DNA from 2 places in the Brachybacterium hainanense genome. Region 2 is predicted to be linked to the other one. Evidence: riboswitches for the same ligand, from Rfam matches in the RefSeq annotation. Region 2 holds a riboswitch; the other holds the start of a gene.
What was found. Region 2 has a riboswitch for FMN ahead of ribD (bifunctional diaminohydroxyphosphoribosylaminopyrimidine deaminase/5-amino-6-(5-phosphoribosylamino)uracil reductase RibD). Riboswitches for the same ligand answer to the same signal wherever they lie in the genome.

Region 1 (6,383 bases), on a different contig from region 2:
CGCCCCCGTGCAGCGCGCCGTCCTCGCCGGGCAGACGCGGACCGGGATGACCACCTTCCGCATCGACGCCGGGATGGACACCGGCGATGTGCTCGCCTCACGGCCCGTGGACATCGGTCCGCTCGAGACCTCCGGGGAGCTGCTCGAGCGCCTCGCCCATGACGGCGCCCCCCTGCTCGTGGAGACCCTCGACGCGCTCGCGGACGGGACCGCCCGCGCCGTCCCGCAGCGCGGCGAGGCCAGCCACGCGGCGAAGCTCACCGCTCAGGAGGCGCGGATCGACTGGAGCGCGGACGCTGCCGTCCTCGACGCGCACATCCGCGGGATGAGCCCCGATCCCGGTGCCTGGACCCTGCTGCGCGGCGAGCGGTTCAAGATCCTCGGCGTCGACGCGACGCAGCCCCCCGCCGATCTCGTGCTCGCCCCGGGCGAGCTGCATGCGACCCGCCGCGCGCTCTTCGTCGGCACGGGCACCGCGCCGATCGCCATCGGCACCGTCGCCCCGGCCGGGAAGAAGGCGATGCGCGCCGCCGACTGGGCGCGCGGAGCCGCCCTCGAGGAGCGGACCCTCTTCGCGCCCCCGACCGATGCCGAGGAGGCACGATGACCGACCGAGAGAAGCACCGCCGAGACGATCATCGCCACGACGACCGCCGTCGCGGACGGGACGAGGCACGGGGCGGAGCGGAGCGCCGCGGGCGCGATGCGAAGGGCCGCGAGCGCTCCGGCTCCCGGGGACGGGGCGGACCGCGACGCGGATGGTCCGAGGATCGCCCCTCCGAGCGCTCGCGCCGCACCACCTCGTCCCGGCAGGTCGCCTTCGAGGCGATGCGCGCCGTCCGCGAGGACGACGCCTACGCGAACCTCGTCCTGCCCGGCCTGCTGCGCCGCAGCCGGGTCGCCGGCCGCGACGCCGCCTTCGCGACCGAGCTGTTCTACGGCACCCTGCGCGCCCAGGGCCGCCTGGACGCGATCATCGGCGCCTGCATCGACCGCCCCCTCGACCAGGTCGACGGCGATGTGCTCGACGTTCTCCGGCTGGGCGCCTACCAGCTCGTGGACATGTCGGTCGCCCCGCACGCCGCGACCTCCGAGACGGTCGCGCTCGCACGGCAGGTCGCCGGCGCCGGGGCGGGCAGCTTCGTCAACGCGGTGCTGCGGCGCATCGGCGAGGACGATCGGGAGGGCTGGATCGCGAAGGTCGCCCCGGACCGCTCCGAGGACGAGATCGGCCATCTGTCGATCGCGCACTCCCATCCGGCCTGGATCGTGCGCGCCCTGTCCGATGCGCTGGCCGCCCACGGCCGCGACCGCTCCGAGATCGACGCGCTCCTGGAGGCCCAGAACGCCGCCCCCTCGGTGTCCCTGGTCATGCGGCCGGGCCTGACCGACCTCGACGAGCTCATCGACAACGGCGCGAGCGCCGGGCACCTGTCGATCTTCGCGGCCTCCTGGCCCTCCGGCGACCCCGGCGGCACCGATCCGGTCCGGGAGGGCCGCGCCGCCGTGCAGGACGAGGGCAGCCAGCTGATGGCGCTCGCCCTCGCGCTCGGGGCCGACGACCTCGTCCGCGCCGAGGACCATCGCTGGCTGGACCTGTGCGCCGGACCCGGCGGCAAGACCGCGCTGCTGGCCGGGCTCACGCTCGAGCACGACGCCGAGCTGCTCGCCGTCGAGCTCCAGGAGCATCGGACCCAGCTGGTCGAGCGGGCCGTGGCCACGCTCGTCGAGGCCGGGGCCGAGGTCACGACCCGCACCGCCGATGGCCGGGACATCGGCGGCGAGATGCCGGGGACCTTCTCCCGCGTCCTCGCCGACGTCCCCTGCTCGGGGCTCGGAGCCCTGCGCCGCAGACCGGAGTCGCGCTGGCGGCGCAGACCCGCGGACATCGGCCAGCTGGGCGGCCTCCAGCGCGACCTGCTCGCCAGCGCGCTCGATGCGGCGGCCCCCGGCGGCGTCGTCGCCTACGTCACCTGTTCCCCGCATCTCGCGGAGACGCGGCTGATCGTGCAGGACGTGCTGCGCCGCCGTACGGACGCGGAGCAGCTCGACGCCCGCCCTGCCGTGCGGGCCGGGCTGCTGCCGCAGGCCCGGGACGTGGAGCTCGGAGAGGGGCCCGCGGTCCAGCTGTGGCCCCACGTCCACGGGACCGACGCCATGTTCATCGCCCTCCTGCGCAGGCGCGAGCAGGACTGACCGACCCATCGACCCGGGAGGACATCCCCCATGCCGTACTCGACGGACCGTGACTTCATCCACCCCAGCATCCTCAACGCGGATTTCATGCGGATCGGCGAGGAGCTCGACCGCATCTCCGCGGCCGACTCCGTGCACGTCGACGTCATGGACAACCATTTCGTCCCCAACCTCACCTTCGGCGCGGACATGGTCGAGCAGATCGTCCGGCGCAGCCCCCTTCCCGTGGACGCGCACCTCATGATCGAGGACGCGGACCGCCAGGCTCCGCTGTTCGCCGAGGTCGGCGCCGACTCGGTGACCTTCCACCTCGAGGCCGCGCGAGCACCCGTGCGTCTGGCCCGGGAGCTGCGTCGCAAGAACGTCGCCGCAGGCGTCGCCCTGCGCCCGGCCACGCCGATCGAGCCGCTGCTCGACGTGATCGGCGAGTTCGACATGCTGCTGATCATGACCGTCGAGCCCGGATTCGGCGGCCAGAGCTTCCTCGAGGGCATGCTCCCGAAGATCCGCCGTGCGCGCCGGGCGATCTCCGAGGCGAACCTCGAGGTCTCGATCCAGGTCGACGGCGGCGTCAGCCGCGAGACGATCGAGAAGGCGGCCGAGGCCGGGGCCAACGTGTTCGTCGCCGGATCGGCCATCTACCGCGCGAACGACTGCGCCGCGGAGATCGAGGCCCTGCGCGAGCTCGCCGCGGCGCATCAGCACTGAGCCGAGGCGCTGATCACAGGCTGTTCACCCAGCGACGAAAAGCTGGGCCGGGTGGGATCCGCGGCGTAGAGTTCCGCTGTCACATCGTGATGTGCTCCGGGGTCGGTGGAAGTCCGAACCGGCGGTGATAGTCCGCGACCCGCTTCGGCGGCTGAGCCGGTGGAACTCCGGCACCGACAGTCAGAGTCTGGATGAGAGGCGCACAGGCGGGTGATCCGTGCGTGTCGGCGTCCCGCCCCGCCCGGATGCATCCGTGTCTTTTCCCCCGGAGCCGCTGCTTCGGAACGGAAAGGACGGATCGCGTGATCCTTCATGCATTGCAGTGGCTCTTCGATGCTCGTATAGAGTTCTCCGGCGGCCAGTTCATCCTCTGGCGGGAGGTCCTCGGCAACGTCTTCGGACTGCTCAGCGCGCTCGGCGGCATGCGCCGCAAGGTCTGGGCCTGGCCCATCGGCATCCTCGGCAACCTGCTGCTGCTCACGGTGTTCCTGGGCACCGTCTTCGGGACGCCGAACCCCGTGAACCTGTACGGCCAGGCGGGCCGTCAGATCATGTTCATCGCGACCTCCGTCTACGGCTGGGTGCGCTGGCGCCAGGCGCAGAGCGAGGACGGCACCGCGGTGCAGCCGCGCTGGGCGTCCTGGGGGACGCGGGGCCTGCTGATCGCCGCCCTGGTCGGCGGCACGGCCGCGCTGACCCCGCTGTTCCGGGCTCTCGGGTCCTACGAACCCGTCTGGTCGGATGCCTGGATCTTCATGGGGAGCCTGCTGGCGACCTTCGGCATGGCCAAGGGATGGGTCGAGTTCTGGCTGATCTGGGTGGCGGTCGACATCGTCGGCGTGCCGCTGCTGCTGAGCGCCGGATACTACGCGAGCGCCTTCATGTACGTGTTCTACGGCGTCTTCACGCTCACCGGCTTCTTCGTGTGGTGGCGGGTGCGGCGCCGCGAGGACCGCACGGTGAGCGTCGAGACCGCGCATCTGGACCCCACGGTGCGGCGCGGCTGACCGGGCCCCGGCCCGGCCGAGCGCGGTCCGGCCGAGCACGGTCCGGGGGAGCGATCTGCGCCGCCCAGGGGACGGTCCGATGCGACGCCTCTGTGCGGGGCCCGCTAGGCTGGAGACGTGAAGGATTTCGAGACGCTGTTCGCCGAGCTCACCGAGAAGGCGCGTACCCGCCCGGAAGGCTCCGGGACGGTCGCCGAGCTGGACTCGGGAGTGCACGGCATCGGCAAGAAGATCGTCGAGGAGGCCGCGGAGGTCTGGATGGCCTGCGAGCACGAGACCCTCGACGACGCCGCTCTGGAGATCTCCCAGCTGCTCTACCACACGCAGGTGATGATGGTCGCCCGGGGCATCTCTCTCGAGGACGTCTACCGCAAGCTCTGAGCGGCGCGGCGCTCCGCGACCGCTCGACCGATCCGCCGGCCGCCCGCATCCCGGTCCGGCCGAGAACCTCTCCCGAAGGAGCAGCTGTGCTGCGTATCGCCGTGCCCAACAAGGGCGCCCTGTCCGAGCCGGCCGCCGAACTCCTGCAGGAGGCCGGCTACCGCCGGCGTGGCCACCAGAAGGAGCTCGTGCTCGTCGACGAGGACAACGGCGTCGAGCTGTTCTTCCTGCGCCCCCGGGACATCGCCGTGTACGTCGGCTCCGGGACCGTCGACGTGGGCGTCACCGGTCAGGACATGCTGGCCGACTCCCGCACCCCTGCGGACGTCCTGCTCGAGCTCGGCTTCGCCCGCTCGACGTTCCGCTTCGCCGCCCCCTCGGGGCAGGCCCGGGACCTCGCCTCCCTCGAGGGGGCCCGCATCGCCACCAGCTACGAGCACCTCGTCGGCGACTACCTGGTCTCCCGCGGCGTCTCCGCCCAGGTGGTCCACCTGGACGGCGCCGTCGAGTCGAGCATCCGCCTCGGAGTCGCCGAGGTCATCGCGGATGTCGTCGAGACCGGGACGACGCTGCGCCAGGCCGGGCTGGAGACCTTCGGCGAGCCGATCATGACCAGCCAGGCGGTCCTCTTCTCCCGCCCCGGCCTCACCCTCGAGACCGCGGCGCAGCACACCCTCGAGGTGCTGATCCGTCGCCTGCGCAGCGTCCTGGTGGCCCGCGAGTTCGTGCTCATCGACTACGACATCCCGCAGGAGAAGCTCGAGGCCGCGGTCTCGATCACGCCCGGCTTCCAGGCGCCCACGGTCTCGCCGCTGCACGACGGGGCCTGGTCCGCGGTCCGTTCCATGGTCGAGCGGAGGCAGGTCAACAAGGTTCTCGACGACCTGTACGACGTCGGCGCCCGCGCCATCCTCGTCACCGCCATCCAGGCCTGCCGGGTCTGATCCCGATGAGCACGCCGACGCCGTCCGAGCCTGACGACGAGGCCCCGATCGTGATCCGGCCCCGCCTGGCGCGGAAGGTCGGCTACGGCGTGGGCGTCCTGCTGTTGGGGGCCAGCATCGCCATCGCGATCCTCATCACGACCTTCGACCTGCCCAACCGGATCCTGTTCGTGCTGTTCGGGCTGGGAATCTTCTGGTTCTGCCATCGCGAGGCCTCGGTGCATCTGACCGCGACGCGGGAGGGGGTCGAGGTGCGCAACTTGATGACCCGCACCCGGCTCGAGTGGGCCGAGATCATCGGCGTGAGCTTCCCCAAGGGTGATCCGTGGGCGCATCTGGACCTCGCCGACGGCCACACCCTCGCGGTGATGGCGCTGCAGCGCTCCGACGGCGAGCACGGCCTCGCCCAGGCTCGCCACCTGGTGGAGCTGATCCACGACCGCGGGGAGGCGCATCCGCCCTCGGAGCCGCCGCAGCTCTGAGCCCCGGCCCCGGTTCAGCCGATGAGGCCCGCCGTCGGCTCCGGCTCAGCTGATGAGGCCCGCCGCGGCGCGGCCGGCCAGGGCCGCGTAGAGGAACGCGGCAGTGTCCTCGTCCAGGTCGCGGCCCATCGTCGACAGGCGCAGGGGAAGGTCGCGCAGCGCCTCGAGCAGCCCGTCGGTCCTGACCTCGATCAGCTCGTGGGCCAGTCCACGAGCCGCGGCGGGGGAGAGGATCTGCTGCTCGACCTGCGCCGTCACCTGGGCGTGGAAGACCCAGTCCCCCCGACGCTCCGGGGCGGCGACAGGGAAGCGAGCGGGCACGAGGGTCGTCCGCCCGTATGCCGTCGCGCTGTGATGCGACAGGCCCCGATGCCGAGCGCGCTCATCGGCCTCGGAGACCCGCAGCGCCCCGATCGGGGAGCCTCCCAGCACCCCGGCGGCGTTGAGGGCGTCGCCGGCCTGCACCCCGGAGAAGCCCCACCCGGTGCCGGTGCCGAGGTTCCCGGGGCCCTGGATCACGACCGCGACATCGGCCTCGAGGACGTGGCGGGCCCCCAGCAGGGCGGAGTGCACGGTCACCGCCTCCAGATCTCCGCCGAAGGCCTGGCCGGCGCTGATCGACGCGGCGACGAGGCCCTCCTCCCGCAGGGTCGCGAGCACGCGGG
Region 2 (6,383 bases):
ACATCCGAGGCCCTGGGGATACGACATCGCAGGTGATCCCCAATTGTGGACAACTCTGTGGACACTGTGGACCGGAGGGCGTCCCCGCAGGAGTCGATGTGCACAACGCTTCGAGCGGTTCTCACGCGGCGGAGGAGGATATGCACAGAGCGCCCACAGGCCCTCTGATCCGTTCCACGACGGGTCCACGGACCGGTTGTCGTATGTGACCTGCACGGATGCAGGTTGTCCCCGGAATGCACAGCCGTGAAGAAGAGTGTTTCTCTGGTGATTGCGCGTCGGTTGTGGAGGAGGCGGGGCGCGATCTGCAGCGCGGCGGCGGTCCCCGGGACCGCGGGAGGGGCCGAGGACGACCGGAGGAGCTGCCGGGGACGGGCTCGACACGCCCGGCGCGTCGCGGGCCTCGGAAAGTTGCGGATACGCTAGGGCCCGATGTGATGCTCAACCACTGCGAAGGAGTGGCCACGGTGAAGTTCCACCTCGATCGCGGTGTCCTCGGGGATGCCGTCTCCTGGGCCACCCGCACCCTCCCGGTCCGTCCGGCGATGCCGATCCTGCAGGGAGTGCGGATCATCGCCGATCCCGCGGGCGAGCTGCAGTTCTCGACGTTCGACTACGAGGTCAGCGCCCAGATCACGATCGCCGCGGAGGTCGAGGCCCCGGGCGAGGTGCTCGTGCAGGGCCGGATGCTCTCCGACATCGTCCGAGCGCTGCCGAACAAGGACGTGTCGATCGCCCTCGAGGGCACGAAGCTGCAGGTCCGCTGCGGCAGCGCGCACTTCGCGCTCGCGACCCTGCCCGTCGAGGAGTACCCGCAGCTGCCGGCCATGCCGCCGGTCGCCGGGACCGTCGCGGCGGACGTCTTCTCCGAGGCGATCTCCCAGGTCACGGTCGCCGCCTCGAAGGACGACACCCTCCCGCTGCTGACCGGCGTCCGCGTCGAGATCTCCGGCGAGAAGATGACCCTCATGTCCACGGACCGCTACCGGCTCGCGCTGCGGGAGCTGACCTGGCAGCCCACCAACCCGGGGATCGAGCTGACGGCCCTGGTCCGCGCCCGCACCCTGCACGAGGTCGCCCGGTCCCTCTCGACCGGCTCGAGCGTGGACATCGCCCTGTCCGAGGAGGCCGGGGCGCATCTGATCGGCTTCGAGTCCGCGGGCCGTCGCACCACCTCGACGCTCGTGGACGGCGACTACCCGCCGGTGCGGCGCCTGTTCCCGGACTCCTCCCCGATCGCCGCCGTGGTCGCCACCGCGCCGCTGATCGATGCCGTCAAGCGCGTCTCCCTCGTGGCGGAGCGGAACACCCCGGTGCGGCTGTCCTTCAGCGACGGCCAGGTCGCCCTCGAGGCCGGCGCCGGGGACGACGCCCAGGCCTCCGAGGTCCTCGAGGCCGATCTCCACGGCGAGGAGCTCGTGGTCGGCTTCAACTCCGGATTCCTGCTCGACGGGCTCGGCGCGCTGGGCTCCGATTTCGCGCGCCTGACCTTCACCGACTCGATCAAGCCCTCCGTCATGAGCGGCCAGGAGTCCCTCGAGGGATCCCCGGAGAGCTCGTACAAGTACCTGATCATGCCCATGCGGATCTGAGCCGGGCGAGGTCCTGCGTGCAGCTGACCGCCCTCGAGCTCACCGACTTCCGCTCCTACCCGCGACTCGAGCTCGCCTTCGAGCCGGGGATCACCGTGTTCGTCGGCCCCAACGGACAGGGCAAGACGAACATCGTCGAATCCCTCTGGTACCTCGCGACCCTGTCGAGCCACCGCGTCCCCCATGACGCCGCGCTCGTGCATCGGGGCAGCCAGACCGCGATCGTCCGCGCGAGCTTCCTCCGCGCCGGACGCGAGCTGCAGATCGACCTGCAGATCACCCCGGGCCGGGCCAACCGGGCCCGGCGACAGGGACAGAACCTGCCGCGCCTGCGGGACCTCCTGGGCGAGGTGCGCGCGGTCCTGTTCGCGCCCGAGGACCTGGGCCTGGTCAAGGCCGACCCGGACGGGCGGAGACGATTCCTGGACGAGCTGCTGTTCGAGATCGCCCCCCGCTTCGCCGGCGTGAAGGCCGACTACGACCGGGTCCTCAAGCAGCGCTCCGGCCTGCTCAAGCAGATGCGCCAGATGCGGCGCGGCGGCGCGGGACGGCCCGTCGGCGGGCTCGATCCCGCAGACGCCGCGGAGACCACCCTCGAGGTGTTCACCGCGCAGCTCGCCCGTCTCGGCGCAGAGCTGACCCGGGCGCGCCTGCACCTGGTGAACCGGCTGCGCCCGCACATGGGCTACTCCTACCTGCGGGTGGCCACGGAGGAAGGGGCCGACACCGCCCTCGACCTGCCTCCGCAGGACCGGGGCCAGGTCACCTCGCCCGCGGACATCGCCTACACCTCCGCTGCTCTCGAGGCGATCGGCGCCGGCCCCGGGGAGCTGCCCGGCCTGCAGGAGATCCACGACGGGATCCTCCGTCTCGCGCAGGACCGCCGCGACGAGGAGGTCGAGCGCGGGGTCTCGCTCGTGGGACCGCATCGCGACGACCTCGAGATCCGTCTGCACGACTTCCCGGCGAAGGGCTACGCGAGCCATGGGGAGTCCTGGTCCCTGGCCCTCGCGCTGCGGCTGGGCTCCTACGACCTGCTCCGCCTCGAGGAGGGCGACCTGGGCGACGGCGAGCCGATCCTGATCCTCGACGACGTGTTCAGCGAGCTCGACGTCCACCGCCGCGAGCGCCTGGGCCGGATCGTCACCGGCGCCGGACAGGTCCTCATCACCACGGCGAACGACTCCGACATCCCGGCCTCCCTCAGCGGAGGGATCCGGCTGGTCGACGTGAGCCGCGGCAGCGCCGTCCCGCGCGAGGGCGGGAGCGGAGGCATCGGCGCCGGGAGCATCGGGAGCTCGGGGTGGTGACCGGCCGCGGGCGCGCCCCGGACCCCTACGACCTCTCGACCTGGACCCGTGCCGCCGAGGATCCGCAGCGGCCCTCGGAGCAGGTCCCTGCGGCGCCCGATCCGGCTCCCCGCCCCGCGCCGGTCCGCCGCGAGCACGCCGCCCCGCGCCGATGGGAGCAGCTCGCCGCGCAGGCCGCGCCCCCCGTGCGGGAGCGGGAGGCGCCGCACCGGATCGACCCGCATGCGCATGAGCCCCGCCGTCCCGAGCCGGAGGAAGACGCCGATCACGATCCGGACCCCGTGGACCCGCCGGAGCTCCCCCGAGTCGATGATCCCTTCGAGCTCGCCCGCCGTACCGTGAACCGCTCCCGCGCGGCAGCCCGGGACCGGGGCCTGTTCCCGATCTCCCGGGCCACCCAGGCCCGCGACCTCCGCGACCGATCCACGCGGGCGCCCGGCTATTCCGGGGCCCGGCCCGATGCCCGCGACCCCCAGGGCATCGAGCGGGTGCTGCGCCGCGTGCTCGGGGACCTCGGCTGGAACGAGGGCATGAACGCGGGGCGCGTCCTGGAGGAATGGGACGACATCGTGGGAGAGCAGGTGTCCCAGCACTGCCGTCCCGTGTCCCTGGACGAGGGGACCCTCGTCGTGAGCGCCGACTCCTCCGCCTGGGCGACGCAGCTGCGGATGATCTCCTCCCAGCTCATCACGACCATCGAGGACCACATCGGCGCCCACGTCATCACCGAGCTGAAGGTGACCGGTCCCGCCGCCCGCTCCTGGAAGAAGGGCCGGCGCACCGTCACCTGGCGCGGGCCGCGGGACACCTACGGCTGATCCGCCGCCGGCGTCCCGTGCGTCACGCGGGGACATCGTCGGCGGACACGGGACGGGCCGCGGTGCTACGGTGGCGCCGACGAGCTGAGAAGCTCGCGTGCACTGGGGTCGGTGAAATTCCGAGCCGGCGGTGACAGTCCGCGACCCGATGCCTCCTCGTGAGGCATCGGCTGACCAGGTGGAACTCCTGGACCGACGGTGAGAGTCCGGATGGGAAGAGCACGCGAGCACGTCCTGCGGGACGGCTCATGCCGCGCGCCGTCCGGGCGCCGCCGCATGAGCCGACCCCACGGACGTGCATCTGCGAACCCTTCCTGCCTGCGCCCGCGAGCGCGGACCGGAGGAGGACCGGGATGCAGGACCTGCAGGAGAGCGCCGCCCTCGCGCGCGCCCTGGACATCGCCGCGGATCCCACAGTGCCGCTCGGCCCGAATCCCCGGGTCGGCTGCGTGCTGCTGGACGCGGGCGGCCGCATCCTCGCCGAGGGACTCCACCGCGGCGCCGGCACCCCGCACGCCGAGGCCGATGCCCTCGCCCGCGCCGCCCGGACCGGCCGCGACGTCACCGGCGCGACCGCCGTGGTCACCCTCGAACCCTGCACCCACACCGGACGCACCGGTCCCTGCACCCAGGCCCTGATCGCCGCGGGCATCGCCCGGGTGGTGATCGCCCGCCGCGACCCCAACCCCGTCGCCGCGGGCGGCGCCGCACGCCTGCGGGACGCCGGGATCGACGTCGGCCTCGACGTCCCCCCAGACCTGGCCGGCCGCGCCGCGGAGCTGAACCGCGCCTGGGAGCACGGCCTGCGGGCGGGACGGCCGCTGGTCACCGCCAAGGTCGCCGCGACCCTCGACGGCCGGGCCGCCGCCGCGGACGGCAGCAGCCGGTGGATCACCGGTCCCGCCGCCCGCGCCGAGGTCCACCGCCTGCGCGAGGAGGCCGACGTGGTGATCGTCGGCACCGGGACCGCGCTCGTCGACTCCCCGAGCCTCACCGCCCGCGACCAGGACGGGCGCCTCGCCGCGCGCCAGCCGGTCCGGGCCGTCATGGGGCTCCGGCCCGTCCCGCCGCTCCCGGAGATCCGCGGCGCCGGGCCCGCGAGGGTGCTCGCCACCCGGGACCCGCGGGCCGCGCTCGCCGAGCTCTTCGACCACGGCCTGCGCCATGTGCTGCTCGAGGGCGGACCGACCCTGCTCGCCGCCTTCCTGCGGGAGGGACTCGTGGACGAGCTGATCCTCCACCTCGCCCCCAAGCTCCTGGGCGCCGGCCCCGCAACCGTCGCGGACCTGGGCATCACCGGCATCGACGAGGCGCTCGAGCTCGAGCTCGAGGGCGTCGCGATGCTCCGCAGCCCCGGCGGGCAGTCCGACGCCCAGCTGCGGTTCCGCCCGCTGCCGGGCGCCGGGTCCCCGCCGCGCTGAGCTGCCCCGCCCTCCCCTCACCACCGAATCCCGACCAGGAAGAAGGACCGGATGTTCACCGGAATCATCGAAGAGCTGGGCACCGTCGTCGCCGTCGACCGCCCGGCGACCCAGCCCGTCCCCGGCGCGGGGGCCGAGCCCGGCGCCGCCCCGAGCGCGCGCCTGCGGATCCGCGCCCCCCACGTCCTGGCGGACGTGCACCTGGGCGACTCGATCGCCGTGAACGGCTGCTGCCTCACCGTGGCCGGGCACGACGGCGAGGTCTGGACCGCGGACGTCATCGCGACCACCCTCGCCGCCACGACCCTCGGGACCCTCGCCCCCGGCGACCGCGTCAACCTCGAGCGCTCCCTGCGGGCCGACGACCGCCTGGGCGGGCACATCGTGCAGGGCCATGTCGACGGGGTCGGCACCGTGCTCTCCCGCGGCGACGGCGAGGGAGGGCACCTCCTGCGCGTGACCCTCCCCGCCGGGACCGGCCGCTACGTCGTGGACCGCGGCTCGATCGCGGTGGACGGGGTGAGCCTCACGGTCGCCGCGCTCGATGGGGACGAGATCACCATCGGCCTGCTCCCCGAGACCCTCGCGCGCACGACCCTGGGCCTGCGCACCGCCGGGTCCGGGGTGAACGTGGAGGTCGACATCCTCGCCAAGCACGTCGAGCGCCTGCTGCCGGGGCTTCCCCGATGACCGGGCCCGATGCTCCCGTCCCGCTCGACCCGGTCGAGGCGGCGGTCGCCGCCGTGGCTGCGGGCCGCCCCGTGGTCGTCGTCGACGACGCGGACCGCGAGAACGAGGGCGACATCATCTTCTCCGCGGCCGATGCGACCCCGGAGCTGATCGCCTTCGCGGTGCGGCACTCGACCGGCATCATCTGCGTGTCCCTGCCCGGGCATCGGCTCGACGAGCTCGCGCTGCCGGCCATGGTGCCGGACCCCGAGGATCCCCTGCGCACCGCGTACACGATCACCGTCGACGCCCGCGAGGGCGTGAGCACGGGCGTGAGCGCCGCCGACCGCGCCTGCACCCTGCAGGTCCTCGCCGACCCCGCGGCCGGGGCCCGGGACCTCAGCCGGCCCGGCCACGTGTTCCCCCTGCGGCCGCGGCCCGGCGGCGTCCTCGAGCGGCGCGGGCACACCGAGGCGGCGCTCGACCTGATGCGCCTGGCCGCCCGACCCCTCGCCGGCGCGCTCGTCGAGCTGTGCCACGACGACGGCACGATGATGCGGGCGCCCGCCCTGC

Region 1: linked by a shared signal. The riboswitch ahead of pnuC (nicotinamide riboside transporter PnuC) and the one ahead of ribD (bifunctional diaminohydroxyphosphoribosylaminopyrimidine deaminase/5-amino-6-(5-phosphoribosylamino)uracil reductase RibD) in region 2 are both predicted to bind FMN.

What each region holds. Positions count from the first base shown of each region.
Region 1 is NZ_JBHLSV010000010.1:95,726-102,108, forward strand. Features, by position in the region: gene fmt (methionyl-tRNA formyltransferase) at 1-607, shown strand, start outside; gene ACFFF6_RS10010 (RsmB/NOP family class I SAM-dependent RNA methyltransferase) at 604-2,196, shown strand; gene rpe (ribulose-phosphate 3-epimerase) at 2,227-2,904, shown strand; FMN riboswitch at 2,993-3,111, shown strand; gene pnuC (nicotinamide riboside transporter PnuC) at 3,207-3,911, shown strand; gene ACFFF6_RS10025 (phosphoribosyl-ATP diphosphatase) at 4,029-4,292, shown strand; gene hisG (ATP phosphoribosyltransferase) at 4,379-5,236, shown strand; gene ACFFF6_RS10035 (PH domain-containing protein) at 5,242-5,718, shown strand; gene ACFFF6_RS10040 (DUF3866 family protein) at 5,764-6,383, opposite strand, start outside.
Region 2 is NZ_JBHLSV010000017.1:18,495-24,877, forward strand. Features, by position in the region: gene dnaN (DNA polymerase III subunit beta) at 468-1,592, shown strand; gene recF (DNA replication/repair protein RecF) at 1,610-2,902, shown strand; gene ACFFF6_RS13430 (DciA family protein) at 2,896-3,720, shown strand; FMN riboswitch at 3,814-3,947, shown strand; gene ribD (bifunctional diaminohydroxyphosphoribosylaminopyrimidine deaminase/5-amino-6-(5-phosphoribosylamino)uracil reductase RibD) at 4,074-5,141, shown strand; gene ACFFF6_RS13440 (riboflavin synthase) at 5,193-5,831, shown strand; gene ribA (GTP cyclohydrolase II) at 5,828-6,383, shown strand, end outside.